2 regions of the Exiguobacterium sp. Leaf187 genome follow, and region 1 is predicted to be linked to the other one. Evidence: riboswitches for the same ligand, from Rfam matches in the RefSeq annotation. Region 1 holds a riboswitch; the other holds the start of a gene.
The links. A riboswitch is a leader RNA that binds a small molecule or an ion and turns the genes downstream of it on or off. The one in region 1 is predicted to bind S-adenosylmethionine.

Region 1 (8,008 bases):
GAAGATGTGCTCGTTGTTTTTTTAGCGCTTGAAGATGATTTGTATGTCTTTGTGTATTGTGAGAAGACATAACGTGTTTTGCCGCCGTATGAGATTTTTGTCCAGCTGCCTGACTTGCCTTTATATGTAAAGACTTGACCAGCGTTGACTTTCCCGACGATGCTTGCTTTCGTAGAAGGTGCTGTCCGAACACGAAGACCGTTGTCCGTGATCTTGACTTTCGTGACTGTTGCTGCTTCAACTTTACCTGTACCCACTGATGTAAAACCTGAAACCACTAAGGCTGCTGTCGCGATCGATGCTAGAAAACGTTTCATGTTAAGAATTCCTCCGTTTAATGTAGTGTGTTGCGTCCGTAAGTTATATGATGAAATCATTAAGTGTTTGGTTAAGCAGTGAACCTTACAACTGTGTAAGAATTTTGTCTGCAGGAATATCTTAGCATGCGCACACTTGAAAACGTTTTTTCAGTTAGAAGACAAAATAGATGTTTTTGTAACATAACTGAAATAATATCCTTGAATATTACAAAGTAAGAAACGCAAAGGATTGTTGACGACGAATTCAAAAAAATATGATACCTTTAGTTCACGAATAAAATTACATACCTCCTGATGTATGTATGGAAGTATGCTGAATGCAGTTGAATTTATAAAGAATAGGTGAAGAACATGCCAACAACTGATAAAAAAGATAAACCAGAACGTTCCTATACACTGGCTCAATTGAGCCAACTGACATTAAAAGAACTTTATGAAATCGCAAAGACGAAAAATGTCCCACAATACCGGGAAGCCCGTAAGCGCGAGTTGATGTTCAAGATTTTAAAAGCACAGGCTGAATCGACTGGTCTTTATTTCCTCGAAGGGGTACTCGAAGTCATCCCTGGCAATCCACAAATGCAAAACGATGGTGGCTTTGGCTTCCTTCGTCCTATCAATTATTCCCAATCCTCTGAAGATATTTATATCGCAGCATCTCAAATCCGACGCTTTAATCTACGTAATGGTGATGTCGTCACAGGTAAAGTCCGTCCACCGAAGGAAAACGAACGGTTCCAAGGGTTACTTAGCGTGGAAGCCGTTAACGGTGAAGCACCGGATACTGCCCGTAACCGTTTATTCTTCCCGGCACTGACACCAATTTATCCGGACCGATTGATGCGACTTGAGACAGAACCACGCCATCTATCCGTTCGTGTCATGGATATGATCGCACCGGTTGGATTTGGTCAACGTGGTTTGATCGTCGCACCGCCAAAAGCAGGGAAGACGTCACTCCTCAAAGAAATCGCAAACTCGATTCAGGAGAATCATCCGGATGTCGAACTAATCATTCTCTTGATTGATGAGCGACCTGAGGAAGTAACGGACATTGAGCGTTCGGTTCCAGGAGCAGACGTCGTCAGCTCGACGTTTGACGAAACACCGGACAACCACGTCCGAATTTCTGAACTGGTCCTCGAGCGGGCGATGCGGCTCGTCGAACACAAGAAGGATGTCGTCATCTTGATGGATTCGATCACGCGTCTAACACGGGCCTATAACTTAACGGTACCGCAAAGTGGTCGGACGCTCTCTGGCGGAATTGATCCGGCTGCGTTCCATAAGCCAAAACGGTTCTTTGGTGCAGCGCGAAACATCGAACACGGTGGTAGTTTGACGATTCTTGCGACAGCACTCGTCGAGACAGGATCGCGCATGGATGACGTCATCTATGAGGAATTCAAAGGAACTGGCAACATGGAACTGCATCTTGATCGTAAGTTGTCAGAGCGTCGAATCTTCCCAGCGATCGACATTCGGAAGTCCGGTACACGGAAGGAAGAACTGTTGCTTCCGAAAGAGCAGCTTGATGCGCTTTGGGCGATTCGCCGGACGATGAACGAGTCGAACGAGTTCGTCGATACGTTCCTGCGTAAGATTCGTGATACGAAAAATAATGAAGAATTTTTCGTCGAACTCGAGAAAGAACAGAAGAAGGCGGTCCGACGCGCGCCAGCTAAACCACGTACCGTCAAGAAGGAAACGACGACAGAAAAATAACTATTGCGACGCATAAAAAAATCGTTTAGTATAGGAAGGTAACTTACTCTGGCTCAGCAAATGAACCAGGGCGGAAGGAGAGAAATCAACCATGAAACAAGGAATTCACCCTAACTACAACAAAGTAGTATTTATGGATTCAACGACTGAGTACAAATTCTTAAGCGGTTCTACTCGTTCTTCGAACGAAACGATCACTTGGGAAGATGGTAACGAGTACCCACTCATCCGTGTGGATGTGTCTTCAGACTCGCACCCATTCTACACAGGTCGTCAAAAGTTCAACGCGGCAGATGGTCGTGTCGATCGCTTCAACAAAAAATACGGCCGCAAGTAATTACTTGTCGGTTCTTAAAAAAACAGCCTGCCTCCATTACGGAAGCAGGCTGTTTTTGTATAGACTGAATTGTGAACGATACGCGAGATACGTCTTCAAGACGAACGAGAAGGCGATTCCGCCAGCAATCCCGATTAAATAGGGCATGACTTCCGGATGTGCCAAGACATAGTCCATGACTTTATGGAACGAGAGATGGCGGCCGACGAAATAACCGGCGCCTAAGAACACGCTGATCCAAATCAAGGCACCTGTATATGCATAACTCGCAAAAACGCGAAACGGCATTTTTGAGACGCCTGCAAAAAAGGCAGAGAGTTGGCGGAGACCAGGTATGTAGTAACCGATGATCAAGACCGATTTTCCGTAACGACGAAATCCGGCTTCAGCGGAAAGAATATGTTTTTCTGAGATACGCATTTTCGGTCCAACGCGGTGTAGTAGTGGCATACCGAGTTTTAATCCGAGTAAATAGCTGATCGTCATCCCGATGCAACTGCCGGCGTAAGCGGCGAGAATCGTACCGACGAGTGGTAGATTGCCTTGATGCATCCAAAATCCGGACAAAACGAGCAGGGTCTCATCAGGAACCGGCAATCCCACGATACCACCTGCGAGAAGGACGGAGAGACCAAGGGCACCATATTGGTGCAGGATGTCATGTAAGAGATGATGAATCGGGGACACCTTCTTTCGTGAGAATCTTCTTCTTCAGTGTACAGGAAATAGGGGGCAGTTGGAATGAAAGGACAAAAATTCTAGGGAAAGAAAAAATGAATTTTGATTTCCGGAAGTCAACCCTTTTTCTCGATACCGTTTCGAGCTATACTCGTTAAAGTGACTATTTTTAGAGGACGGTGTCGGACGATGATGCATGTAATAAATCAGTACGGCTGGATCGAAGTAATTTGTGGCAGTATGTTTTCCGGGAAATCGGAAGAGTTGATTCGTCGTGTCAGACGGGCGCAGTACGGCAAACTGCCCGTGCAAGTATTCAAGCCAGCAATCGACGACCGGTACCATGAAGAGCATGTCGTCTCTCACGTTGGCAACTCTGTCGTAGCGATTCCGATGGCGACGAGTCGTGATCTCTACGCGGCAGTAGCAGAAGAAACACAAATCGTTGGCATTGATGAAGTTCAATTCTTTGATGATGAGATCGTACAAGTCATCGAAGCACTCGCACAAGACGGAAAACGCGTCATTTGTGCAGGCCTTGATCAAGATTTCCGGGCAGAGCCATTCGGGAAAATGCCTGAATTACTGGCGCGTGCAGAATTCGTGACGAAGCTACAAGCGATCTGTCTTTCATGTGGGGATCCGGCTTCCCGGACACAACGTTTGATTGACGGGAAACCAGCGAACTACGATGATCCGATCATCCTAGTCGGAGCGTCGGAATCGTATGAGCCACGTTGCCGTCATTGCCATGAGGTACCTGGAAAACCGAAGCCGCTCCAATCGGTGCAACACCAAGAACGATAAATGAAAAAAGGCGAAGGCTGGGATATAACTCAGTTTTACAGATGATAAAAAGGAATTGCACATCCTGAGTGATGGCGATTCTTTTTTTTCGTTAAACTCAGCTAGTTAAGTCTCAGCTTCTTTTAGTCACTTTTTTAAACTCGAGATGAATGATAAAGAAAGCTAGGACTAAAAGAATAAAGTAACTAATTACTACTTGTAACAGTTCTTTATCGTGAGTTAGCTAACTCTAAACATAGAGTATATAAGTAATTAAAAAGACAATAAGGATTCATCAACTGAAAACTCTTACTGTTTTTCTCGTTTGTATGTAACCTTTCGAAGGTTTTTGGTGTAAGGTATAGTGTTTTTGAAGGATTTATTTAATGGATAAATTGAAAAGATCAAACAACGATAACTGTTGATGTAAGGAATTGGAGGTAAACAAATGAGTAAATACCATAAATCTAGCATACGATTAGTTTTGATTGTATTAGTTACAGTCACAATCTTGTATTATGGTTTTAACTTTGAAATAGGGTACGGGATAATCTTTTTAATCGCAGCTGTTGGGTGTACCATTTATCTTAACTTTAAAGCAGCTAAAAAAGAAAAAAGTGAGAAAAAAATCCTATAATTAAATATGGGAGTTTCAGCTTGTAGACAACCCCTCACTTCGTAATTGAAATGAGGGGTTGTTGTATGTATTAATTACTAAAATGTTAAAGAAACGTGGATTCCCTGAGGGATCCAAGAACCAATTTGTAGGCTTTTCGAGGTTCACGGTAATGAAAGTAAGCATTGCTTGAAGCGTCGTTTTTTCACTCCCCGGATCTGTTGTACTCTCCTGTATATGACGTCTTAATCTAATTTGTCTTTTTGCTTTCGGGCAACGCGTCTAATGTAGAGAAATAGGGTACCTATTCCTTCAACCCAAGACCTAAAAATTAACGGAATGTCATGTTAGTCTAGATCTCTTTGATGGTACGTCGCATGTAGGAAATACTAAATACATGTTGAAGAAGCGTCATCTTGATTAACAGGACGAGGTCGATGCTTGTCCCAGGAAAACGATTTGAAATGAACAAAGCGCAATCCTCCCATTAGAGAAAATTGCGCTTTGCTTACAATCTGTAGCAGCTATTTGCTTCCATATAGAAACGAATAGCTGTTTTTTTTGATTCAGCCTGTTTCTTGCGAAAACTGACACGATTGTTCGATAAAGCGGATCGTCTCACGAACGATCAAATCCTGATCATGATCGAGGGTCGCGACGTGGTACGAGTTCAGTAAACAGTAGCTTCGTTTATCATTCGTTCCGATGTGCTGATGCAGATAATCCGAGCTCGACGGCGGAACGACGTGATCGGTCGCCGAGTAGAGAATTAATGTCGGCAGAAGGATTGATCCTAAGCGTCCTTTCGTTTCATCCATCAGACGGACGAGTTCGAACGCACAACGGCTCGGAACGAGGTCATAGATGATTTCGAAGGCTGCTCGCTTAATGTCCGGTGCCCCTTCCGGTAAGTACTGTGGACCGTCCTCGAACGAAAGTGCTTCGTAAGAAGGAACGGAGAGTGCGGCATTGATCGTAATGATGCCGGCAAACGGAATGCCGTCAGCGGCGAGTGACAGTGCAAGCGTCGCACCCATCGATTGACCGATGACGAAGACTTGATCGCATGTTTCTTGTAAACGTTCATAGCCGTCTTGCAGACTTTGCTTCCAACATCGAGCAGTCGATTGTTCAAACTCGCGGACATTCGTTCCATGTCCACGTAAGCGCGGGGCATAGACGGTAAAACCTTCAGCAGCGAATGCCTCACCGACGTCCCGGACACTTTGCGGTGTGGCGTTAAAACCATGACAGATTAGAATGCCGATCGATCCCCCTTGAAAATAGAACGCTTCAGCACCAGTCAATACAGGATAGTTCATCATTACTATTTTTCCTCCATTCATGAAAAAAACTCGTCGACGTCACTGCTTGGACGCCCACGAGTTTTTCACCGTATCATCCAAAGCCGCGCTTTGCTGGTCGGAGCACCTTACAGATTGCAGGTTGCCGTGAAGTCATAGAGCCAGGTCTCTCGTTCACTCTTGATAAATATCATATTGGAATTGTCGGAATAATCATTGAAACGATGGTAGCACGACCAAAAATGACTTGTCAAATCTTTCTTGACGAATCATGATCCGTTGAGTAAGCTAACTCATAACTTGTTCATCCATCGATATGCGCCAAATGGATTATTTTTGCAAAGTTGGTTGACTTTTAAAGTTTCGACCCGTAATGTAAAAATTAGTTTTACGACATAAGCAACAACGCAACAACACACATACAAATTTCATACCGCAATACTTATCCAGAGAGGTGGAGGGACTGGCCCTACGAAACCTCGGCAACAGACTCATTATGAGCACTGTGCCAATTCCATCAGACAGATGTCTGAGAGATGAGTGGAGTGGATTCTGCCACTGTGCGGATCCAGGTCTCTTCTTGTTTCTCAAGAAGGGACCTTTTTTGTTGAATGAAGGGGGAAAACGGAATGATCGCATTTCATCAAGTCAAAAAAACGTACGTCACGAAAGATCAGACGATCGCAGCACTCGACGGTGTCGACCTGACGATCGAGAAAGGCGAAATCTTTGGTGTCATCGGCTTTAGCGGTGCCGGAAAAAGTTCACTGCTCCGCTGTGTCAATCTATTAGAACGACCGACGTCAGGAACGGTGACGGTCGATGGAGAAGATTTAACGCAACTGTCTCCGAAAAAATTGCGCCAAGCAAAACAACGGATCGGGATGATTTTTCAGCACTTCAATCTATTGAATGCGAACACGGTCTTTACGAATGTCGCGAAACCACTCGTTCTCGCAGGCGTCAAGAAAGACGAAATTCGCCGCCGGGTGACGGAGTTACTCGAATTCGTCGATCTCGCGGACAAGGCGGATCATTATCCGGATCAATTGTCGGGTGGGCAGAAACAGCGCGTTGGTATCGCCCGGGCACTCGCGACGCAACCTTCCGTCCTCTTATGTGACGAAGCGACGTCAGCACTCGATCCCCAAACGACACATCATATTCTCCAGTTATTAAAACGGATCAATGCGGAGTACGGAATCACGATTCTCTTGATCACCCACGAGATGGGCGTCATTCGGGAGATTTGCGACCGCGTCGCTGTCATTGAAGCTGGGAAACTGATCGAGTCAGGAACGGTCTTTGATGTCTTTTCAAACCCGCAGACCGAGACAGCACAGAACTTCGTCCGCTCCGTCATGCACGACGAGATTCCAGCATCGATTCGCCAGTTGATCGAGTCCCGGAATGCGAATCCGATCTATAAGATTCATTTCCTCGGACATCACACCGGGCAGCCGCTCTTATCGCAAGTTGCGAAACGCTTTGACGTCGATATCAACATCTTGCACGGTAGTATCACGGAGTTGCAGGATACGCCGTTCGGCACCTTACTCATCGAGTTGATTGGTGAGCAGACTGAAGTGAAACGAGCGTTACACTACATCGATCAGGCACAGGTGACGGTCGAGGAGGTACTTGCTCATGCTAGTTAATTACAGTGATATCTGGACAGCATTTTTGCAGACGATGACGATGGTATCCGTTTCGCTCTTATTCTCGACCTTGATCGGCTTACCACTCGGGATCCTGCTTGTCGTCACGCGAAAAGGAGCATTGCTTGAAAATGTCCCGCTGTTCACGTTCTTCAACAGTATCGTCAATATTTTCCGCTCGATTCCGTTCATCATCTTACTCGTCGCGATCATCCCGTTGACGCGCTTGATCGTTCAGACATCGATCGGAACAGAAGCCGCCATCGTCCCGCTCGTCTTTTACGCTGCACCGTACATGGCGCGTCTGATCGAGAGTTCTTTACTCGAAGTCGATAAAGGCGTTCTTGAAGCAGCAGAAGCGATGGGCGCGACACCGTTTCAAACGATTTTCCGCTTCCTCCTACCGGAAGCACTCGGTTCACTCATCCTGAACTTAACGATCGCGACGGTTGGCTTGATCGGGGCGTCAGCGATGGCAGGTGCGATTGGAGGCGGTGGTCTCGGCGACTTAGCGATCACTTATGGCTATCAACGATTCGACACGAAAGTCATGATCATCACGGTCGGGATTCTCGTCATCTTAG
Region 2 (8,008 bases), on a different contig from region 1:
CAATCCGAAGAAGATGGCGATTGATCCACAAACGAAGAGGAGGAACGGATAGAACAGATACGGAATCAGTTCAGGAGAAGCCGTCTTCGTCAATTCTGCTGCAATCAATAGTTGTGCCCCATACGGAATGATGCCTTGAATACCACAAGAGAAGATATCAAGGATACTCGCTGATTTCTTGCGATCGATTTCATACGTATCGGCGATTTCAGCTGCCAGTGGTCCAGCGACAAGAATCGAGATCGTATTGTTCGCCGTTGCGAGGTTCGTCGCACTAACGAGTGCCGCCATACTGAATTCGGCACCGCGACGCTGTGAAATCTTGCGCGTCAGCGTCTCTTTCAAGTAAGCAATTCCACCGTTGAACGTAATCAAACTGACGAGACCACCCATGAGGAGCGTCAAGATTGAAATCTCTGCCATGCCCATCATTCCTTTTGACATCGAAAGGACGAACCCACTTAAACCGAAGCTATTGTCAATCATACCGATGATGCCAGTGAGCAATGTACCACCGACGAGAACGAGGATGACATTAACACCAAATAGTGCAAGGACGATGACGGCGAGATATGGAATCAATTTGTAGAACTCGAATGCTTTAGCCGTTACCGCATCGCCAGAACCAGAAACGAATGCGAGTAAGATGACCGTCAAGATGGCAGCCGGGAGAACGATCATGAAGTTCGTTCGGAACTTATCACGCATGTTCGTTTTTTGCGTTCGAACGGCAGCGATCGTCGTATCTGAGATGAACGACAAGTTATCGCCGAACATCGAACCCCCAACGACTGATGCTGCTGCGATCGCGACGTTGATGCCTGTTGCTTCATGAATACCGAAAGCGATCGGCGCGAGCGCGGCAATCGTTCCGGTAGATGTCCCCATCGCCATCGAGATGAAGGCAGCGATGACGAACAGACCGCTCATCAGGAGTGACGGAGGTAGGAACGTCAAAGCAGCATTGACGGTCGCATCGATGGCACCGATTGCTTCTGCCGTTCCAGAAAACGTACCGGCTAATAAGAAGATGAAGACCATGATCATGATATCGGGATTTCCGGCACCGGTTGCGATTCGTTCGACCGTTTGATTGATGGATCCTTTCGTTGTGATTGCAGCAAAGATTAAAGCAATCAATGCGGCGATAAGGATCGGAAATTTGTAAAAGTCGTCATAGAAGATCCCGGCTCCGATGAAGAGGACCAGGAATACGACGAGGGGAAGCAGTGCCCATTTGTTAGGCGTGATCGTTTCATTCATTGTTGACACCTCGTTTCTCAAAGGTACAAAAAAAGACCCCTTCGCAAGAAAGAAGGAGGTCTTTATGAAAAAAGACGCTCTTCTTATCTCTCAAGCTTTCGCTTGCTGGATTTGGCACAGTACGAATCAAATCGTCCGCTGCCGAAACATCATTGGGCCAGTCCCTCCGTTTCTCGCGATAAAAAGAAGTCATTCAATTGTTGTAAAACACGTTTCTTACCGTACCGCATTGAGTAACGCGTGTCAACTGTACTTTACTGAAGTGCTTGTTTTAATGTTTGGACGTTTTCTTCCATCAACTTGAAGTACGAGCTGTTTTGTTGCGCTTTCGTGACCGACTCTAGATTATGAATCGTCACGGATTCAGCTCCGATTTCTTTTTGGATGACACGTGCGACCTTCGGTGAGACCGTCTCTTCGAACGCGACGTATTTCAAATCATGCATCCGTGCTTCTTTCACTAAAGTGGCCAGTTGCTTTTGTGACGGTTCATCGGAAGGAGAAATTCCCGCGATCGGCAGTTGTGTGAAACCATATCGTTCTGCGAGGTAACCATAAGCGGCATGCGTAACGAGAAGTTCTTTTTTTGATCCATCAGCGACGGCTTGTTTAAATTGTTCGTCCAATTCATCAGCTTGCTGATCGAACGCTTTTAAGTTTTTCTCGAATGTTGCTTTGTCTTTTGGTACTTCTTTTGATAAAGCAGTTGTAATCGAGTGTGCCATTGCTTTTGCGTTGACAGGGTCGAGCCAGACGTGTGGATCGTATTTTCCGTGGTCATGACCCTCTTCTTCATGCGCATGTTCGTCCGTTGCGTGATCATCGTGCCCTTCTTCTTCGTGAGCATGTTCGTCTTCTGTATGCCCCTCTTCTTCATGTGCATGAAGCGTAGCATCCGATTCTAGCAAGTTGACGTCTTTACTCGTCTCAATGAAGCGGACGTCCGTGCCTTTTAAGCTCTCTTGGATTTTTTTCGAATACGGCTCGAGCGTCGTGCCCGTTAAGAGGAACAAGTCACCCTTAGCAATTTCAGTGAGTTGTTTTGACGTCGGCTCGTAAGAGTGAGGATCTGCTCCAGGTGGGACGATCATCTTGACGTCGACTTGATCACCACCGATTTCGCGGGCAATAGCAGCTGTTGCGAACGTCGATGCATAGACTTCTGTCTGGGTTTTATCTGAAGTCGATGAATCGGTATTCGAACCGCAAGCGGCGAGGACACTTGCACTCGCGAAGGCGATTGTTAAAGCAGGAATAATTTTTTTCATTATATGATACCTCCATTATTAAAACGTAACAATTCCGATTTGGACTTTCTCACTATAGCGGAACGCTGGTGAAGCGTCAAGTAGGAATACCGAGACGTTCGACATCTTTTAAAACGGGGTAAAAGGATAATAAAGTGAAGAAACTGGCACGTCTTTTTGGAGGTGATCAAGTGAAACGTGAAACTGCATGGCTAATGGGGGGAGCTGCATTATTGACGACGGCAGCAGCGGGAGCGAGTATCTGGAACAATTATGGTGCACTACTTCGATGGACCGAACCCGCCTTGCCACTCACAGAAAAACAACTTGCACCGCGGACGCTCACCTACAAACAGGTGGGAGACCGCATCTTACAACTCGATCTCTATTATCCACCAGGAGAAGGACCGTTTCCAGTTGCCATCTATGCACACGGTGGTGCATTCGTTCGTGGAGAGCGCGATGACATGTTCTGCTTTAGTCCAATCGTTGATCGACTACTTGAACTCGGAGTTGCCGTCTGTAGTATTGAGTATCGTTTGTTCGAAGAGGGCAGTTATTTTCCGGATAACCTCGAAGATGTACGGGATGCGTTATGTTTTTTGAATAAGGAAGCAGAGGGTCTTCGCATTCTAAGAGGACGGATGATGGTATGGGGAGATTCAGCCGGAGCCGCACTCATGCTGACGACGGCACTTGCCCCATCTGCTTTCGTTGGTGAGCGCGATGAGCGGCACATGCCATTGATCAGTGGTGTGATCGCTTTATATCCACCGACGAACTTTTTGCTGTTTAATTTCATTCAGACTTGGATTGCCCATATTAAGTTCTACAAGGGGGGACGAGAAGAATGGCGCAAGCTGATGACGCACGTCTCACCCGTCACACATTTATCGTCGGATGCTCCGCCAATCATGCTCTTGCACGGTAAAAAAGATCCGATTGTTCCGTTTTCTCAAGCCTTGCATTTCGTTGAGAAGGGAGCGGATGTCGGAGCCGATGTTCGTTTGTTTTCCTTTCCGAATGGTACGCACTCACTTGCTAGTTTCGCTCAGACGGAAAATCCGTTAAAGATCGAACGATTGCTTGAACGAATTGAACATTTCACCTGTCAGGTACTACTGTTGCCACCTCGACAACTTCCGAATGGAAAACATGATACAATCAGTCATATTTCTTAAATGAGGGAGACAGAGACATGACTGAAATTTGTTTAGTGCGGCATGGTCAGACGGATTGGAACTTAAACGAACGGATTCAAGGAAGAGAAGATATCCCGTTGAATGCAACAGGAAGAAGACAAGCGGAACTCAGCGCCGCTTATCTATCGAATGAAAAGTGGGATGTCTTAGTAGCAAGTCCCTTGTCGCGTGCCGTTGAGACGGCGGAAATCATCGGTCGTGCTGTTGGCTTAACGATTACAGCGACAGACGAGCGACTTGTCGAACGCGAATTCGGAGCCGCTTCCGGTGAACCAGTCGCAGCGATTTACGAGGCTGTTCAAGCGAACGATACGACACTTGTGCCGGGTCTTGAAACGGAACAAGCCATCCAGGATCGCGTGTTCGATGCGTTACAGGAAGCGACACGCATGTATGAAGGGAAACGAATTCTAATCGTCTGTCACTCGCATACGATCAAGGCAGCCTTATCATCGATTGATGCGACGTTCAGTTACCGGACACCTTTGAAAAACGCGTGTGCGAATTATATCCATCATACAGATCACTATACGATTGACCGAATCAACGTAGCGGACCACATCACGGATGAGGTCGAAAAACCTTAAGAAACGGGTGCGTTCGGATGCTCTGTCAAATATTGCTTGAATGTTTCTTTAGCGATGCTTGTGATATGGGCGCCACGTTTCGAACGACGATCCTTATATTCTTGAACGAGTTCTTCGCCAGCGAATCCATCTTCGACGACTTCGCGTAAGATCGATTCAGATAAATCATTCTTCATCATGACCATCTTACCCGTGAAGACATACGAGACGTTTTCGCTTAAGACAGTCCGTTCAAGGGGCGTGACGATCATCGCGGCAGGGTCATTATCAGGTCGTGAGATCGTGATTTCAATCAAAGCACGTAAATGTTTTGTGAACAATTCATCGACGATCGGCTGATCCGTTGGAGGAACGACGATTTCTGCAACCCACTGTGCCGTCTGTTCGGTACTGACCGTCAATCCGTCCTGAATGGCGACGGGAATCGTCGTATCACGTCCTGACTCGTCCATTAAAATGCGTAAAGTGCATAACTTAAAGGTTTTCATGAAAAAAATGCCCTCCCTTGATCGCTTACGATTTTCCTACAGTATACCGTGAGGAATGTGGGACGGGAAACTTTTCCTGACGAAATCCGTATGAACTATGTTTAAATAAGACTAGATACTACTAAACAGGAGGATCGTTCATTATGCCGCAAGTACTCATTGGAATATTAGGAATCCTGGGTATCGTTCTACTTGCCCACCATATCATCATGTATTGGCATGCTGAACCGACAGACCGCCCGACGCTTGCATATCGCATTGCGCTCCTGATTGCCTGTTTGCTACTCATTAGTGGAAGTGATCATTTAATCAGTATTTTCTACGCGGATTCCTTAGCTGAATTCGGTCAACGCATCACGTATATCGTCTTCATCGGAGGTGCACTTGGCTTCGCATGGTACTTTCGTAAGAAGATGGAACAAGCGCCAACAGAAATGACACCTGTCGGAAACGAAGCAGGATTAACATGAGAAAAAGCGCCGTTCATCCTGAGGGAGGAAGAACGGCGCTTTTTGGCGTCTTATTTTAACCCACTTGCCAGTCGGGTATCCCGAATCATGTCGAGTTTGAGCTTCCAGAGACGATCGCTGAATGTGACAGCATAGATCTCTGGCAAGCGCAGTCGTTTGTACTCTTCCCACAGACGACCAATCTGTGTTTCGTGGAAGTGGCGACTCTCTTCGATCGTCGGCACTGTATAGATCAACTCTCCATCCTTGAAGATCGGTTCAAGTAAGCGCTCGACCTTGAACTGTTCGATGCGGTTCCGGAACGATGGGTCCCGGACGTCGATGAGATCGACAGCTTCAAGTGTTGACGGATCTTCGTCCATCAACGTCACGTAATCGCCTTTGAACTTATCCGTCACCGGATCGATGATGCGATAGACTTCCTTGATATGGGGCGTCGTCGTCTTGGCTTTTGACGAGGATACTTTAATGACGGGTGCGAGCTCGCCATCTACTTCACGTGCGACCAATTTGTAGACCATCCCAAGAGCCGGTTGTTCGTAAGCTGTAATACCACGTGTTCCGACGAGGAATGTATTGGCTTGGGCACCTTGGATGCGTAAGTCCTGAATGACGTACTCATCGAGGTCCCCTGACAAGACGATGTCGACTTCCGGGAAGCCAGCTTCGTCAAGCATGTTACGGGCACGTTTTGACAAGTAAGATAAGTCGCCAGAATCGATCCGGATGCCACGCAGTTTATGCCCTTTGGCTTGGAGTTCCTTCGCAACCGTGATGGCATTCGGAAGACCACTCTTGAGCGTATCGTACGTATCGACGAGTAATGTCGCCTGATCCGGATAATGAGAAGCGAATGTCCGGAATGCCGTCAATTCGTCATCGTGGAATTGAATGTCGGCATGTTCCATCGTTCCACCACACGGAATGCCGAAGTCGCGTCCTGCTGAAGCAAGGCTTGTGACGTCAAAACCAGCCAGGTACGAAGCACGCGTACCGAAGTAAGCGGCATCGATGCCTTGCGCGCGACGGGCACCAGCTTCGAGGAACTTCGCACGAGGAGCTGATTGACGAATACGTGCGTACTTCGTCGCGATGAGCGATTCGTGGTTCGCGATGTTCAAAATCGCGGTCTGTAAGAGCTTCGCTTCAAAGATGCGTGCCTCGATCCGAATCAGTGGTTCGTTCGGGAAGACGATTTCGCCTTCTTTGACACTTGAAATCGAACCATTGAACTTGAACTGACGCAGTTCATCCTTGAACTCATCCGGGAAGCCGATCATCTCTTGCAAGTACGTGATATCTTCTTCCGTGAAACGGAGTGTTTGAATGTACTCGATGATATTTTCGAGACCCGCAAAGACGACATAGCCTCCTGCGAACGGATTCGAACGGTAGTAAACATCAAAGACGGCGCGTTCATTATGACGTCCTTCTTTCCAATAGATATACATCCACCGTGGTAAGTACAGATCGGTATGGAGTGCAAGATTACGTTGTAACATGACGGACAGATCCCTTCTTATTCGCCGACGACTTCAGCGCCGATCGATTGTTTAAAGTGTGTAAGCGCCCACTCGTGACCAGTCGCGTTAAAGCTTGCGACCGCATCGGCATGGACGACGATACGATACCCGAGATTGTAGGCATCGACAGCTGTATGAAGGACACAAATGTCCGTACAGACACCGACGAGGTGGACTTCGCGGATACCGCGTTCACGCAAGCGTAAATCGAGGTCCGTCCCGGCGAACGCACTATAACGCGTCTTGTCGATGACGTGATCGGCGACCCGTGCCATGGCTGCGACTTTCCCGAACAGATCACGTCCATGTGTCCCGCGGATATTGTGTGGCGGGAAGAGGACGGTTTCTGGGTGGAACGTATCGCCTTCTTCGTGAATATCGTTGGCGATGACGACGTAATCTTCCGTTGAAAATTCCTCCATCAACGTAGCGATCCGTTCTTCAATCGCTTGTCCTGGTTTTCCACAAGTCAGCTTTCCTTCGTCAGCAACGAAATCGATCGTGTAATCAATGACAATCAGAGCGCGCATATGCGTAAGCCCCTTTCCGATTTTGAATTAGTGTTCTCTTTCACATTGTACTCTATCTCACACAGAAGGCAAAAGGAAGAAATCGGATACAAACAGGTATAGAGAAGTAAAAGAATGGGGTATAAGGTATAGGACGAAAATGATAGTAGAGGAGGAGAAAGGGATGGCTAGGTTGAATGAGTATGAAGTGGAAGAGCGTCTTGAGCGGTTGCAAGATTGGAGTGTCGTGGATGATGAAATCGTCCGGACCTATACACTTGCATCGTTTCCTGCGGCACTGGATTTTGTACAGGAAGTCGGGAGTATCGCTGAAAACTTGAATCATCATCCACGGATCGTGATCGACTATAAAAACGTCACACTTGCGGCGACGACTCATGATGAAAACGGATTGACGGAAAAAGACTTTCAACTTGCGGAGGCCTGTGATGCCATCTAAACTTTCGATTACATTTGGTAGCGGTTCGTTCGTTGAACAAATTCGCTCCCGTGATGCTCATATTCGTGTCGCTAGCGGAAGCGGCGATGCCATCCTCTGGATGGAAACAGACTCGAAATCGCCTTTTCAAAGTGGCAATACGTACACGTTGCTCGAATCACGTGGCAATTTTTCGGATGAAGGCAGTCTCTTCTACTGGTCGATTCCGGCAGATCAAAATAGCGGGGATCTATTCGTACATCAAGTGATGTCGAATCCG

Region 2: it holds a riboswitch for S-adenosylmethionine, as region 1 does, so the genes downstream of both, ASF99_RS14145 (Na+/H+ antiporter NhaC family protein) here and ASF99_RS13540 (alpha/beta hydrolase) in region 1, are expected to answer to the same signal.

The regions. Positions count from the first base shown of each region.
Region 1 covers NZ_LMPR01000009.1:1,836,396-1,844,403, reverse strand. Annotated here, with positions in the region: gene ASF99_RS13570 (C40 family peptidase) at 1-317, opposite strand, end outside; gene rho (transcription termination factor Rho) at 672-2,045, shown strand; gene ASF99_RS13560 (type B 50S ribosomal protein L31) at 2,137-2,382, shown strand; gene ASF99_RS13555 (DedA family protein) at 2,419-3,069, opposite strand; gene ASF99_RS13550 (thymidine kinase) at 3,253-3,867, shown strand; gene ASF99_RS13540 (alpha/beta hydrolase) at 5,029-5,787, opposite strand; SAM riboswitch class I at 5,855-5,956, opposite strand; SAM riboswitch class I at 6,206-6,309, shown strand; gene ASF99_RS13535 (methionine ABC transporter ATP-binding protein) at 6,396-7,424, shown strand; gene ASF99_RS13530 (methionine ABC transporter permease) at 7,414-8,008, shown strand, end outside.
Region 2 covers NZ_LMPR01000011.1:9,163-17,170, reverse strand. Annotated here, with positions in the region: gene ASF99_RS14145 (Na+/H+ antiporter NhaC family protein) at 1-1,263, opposite strand, end outside; SAM riboswitch class I at 1,344-1,448, opposite strand; gene ASF99_RS14140 (metal ABC transporter solute-binding protein, Zn/Mn family) at 1,518-2,531, opposite strand; gene ASF99_RS14135 (alpha/beta hydrolase) at 2,702-3,691, shown strand; gene ASF99_RS14130 (histidine phosphatase family protein) at 3,709-4,299, shown strand; gene ASF99_RS14125 (YwpF family protein) at 4,296-4,787, opposite strand; gene ASF99_RS14120 (hypothetical protein) at 4,931-5,257, shown strand; gene ASF99_RS14115 (nicotinate phosphoribosyltransferase) at 5,308-6,759, opposite strand; gene ASF99_RS14110 (cysteine hydrolase family protein) at 6,777-7,310, opposite strand; gene ASF99_RS14105 (4a-hydroxytetrahydrobiopterin dehydratase) at 7,474-7,749, shown strand; gene ASF99_RS14100 (hypothetical protein) at 7,739-8,008, shown strand, end outside.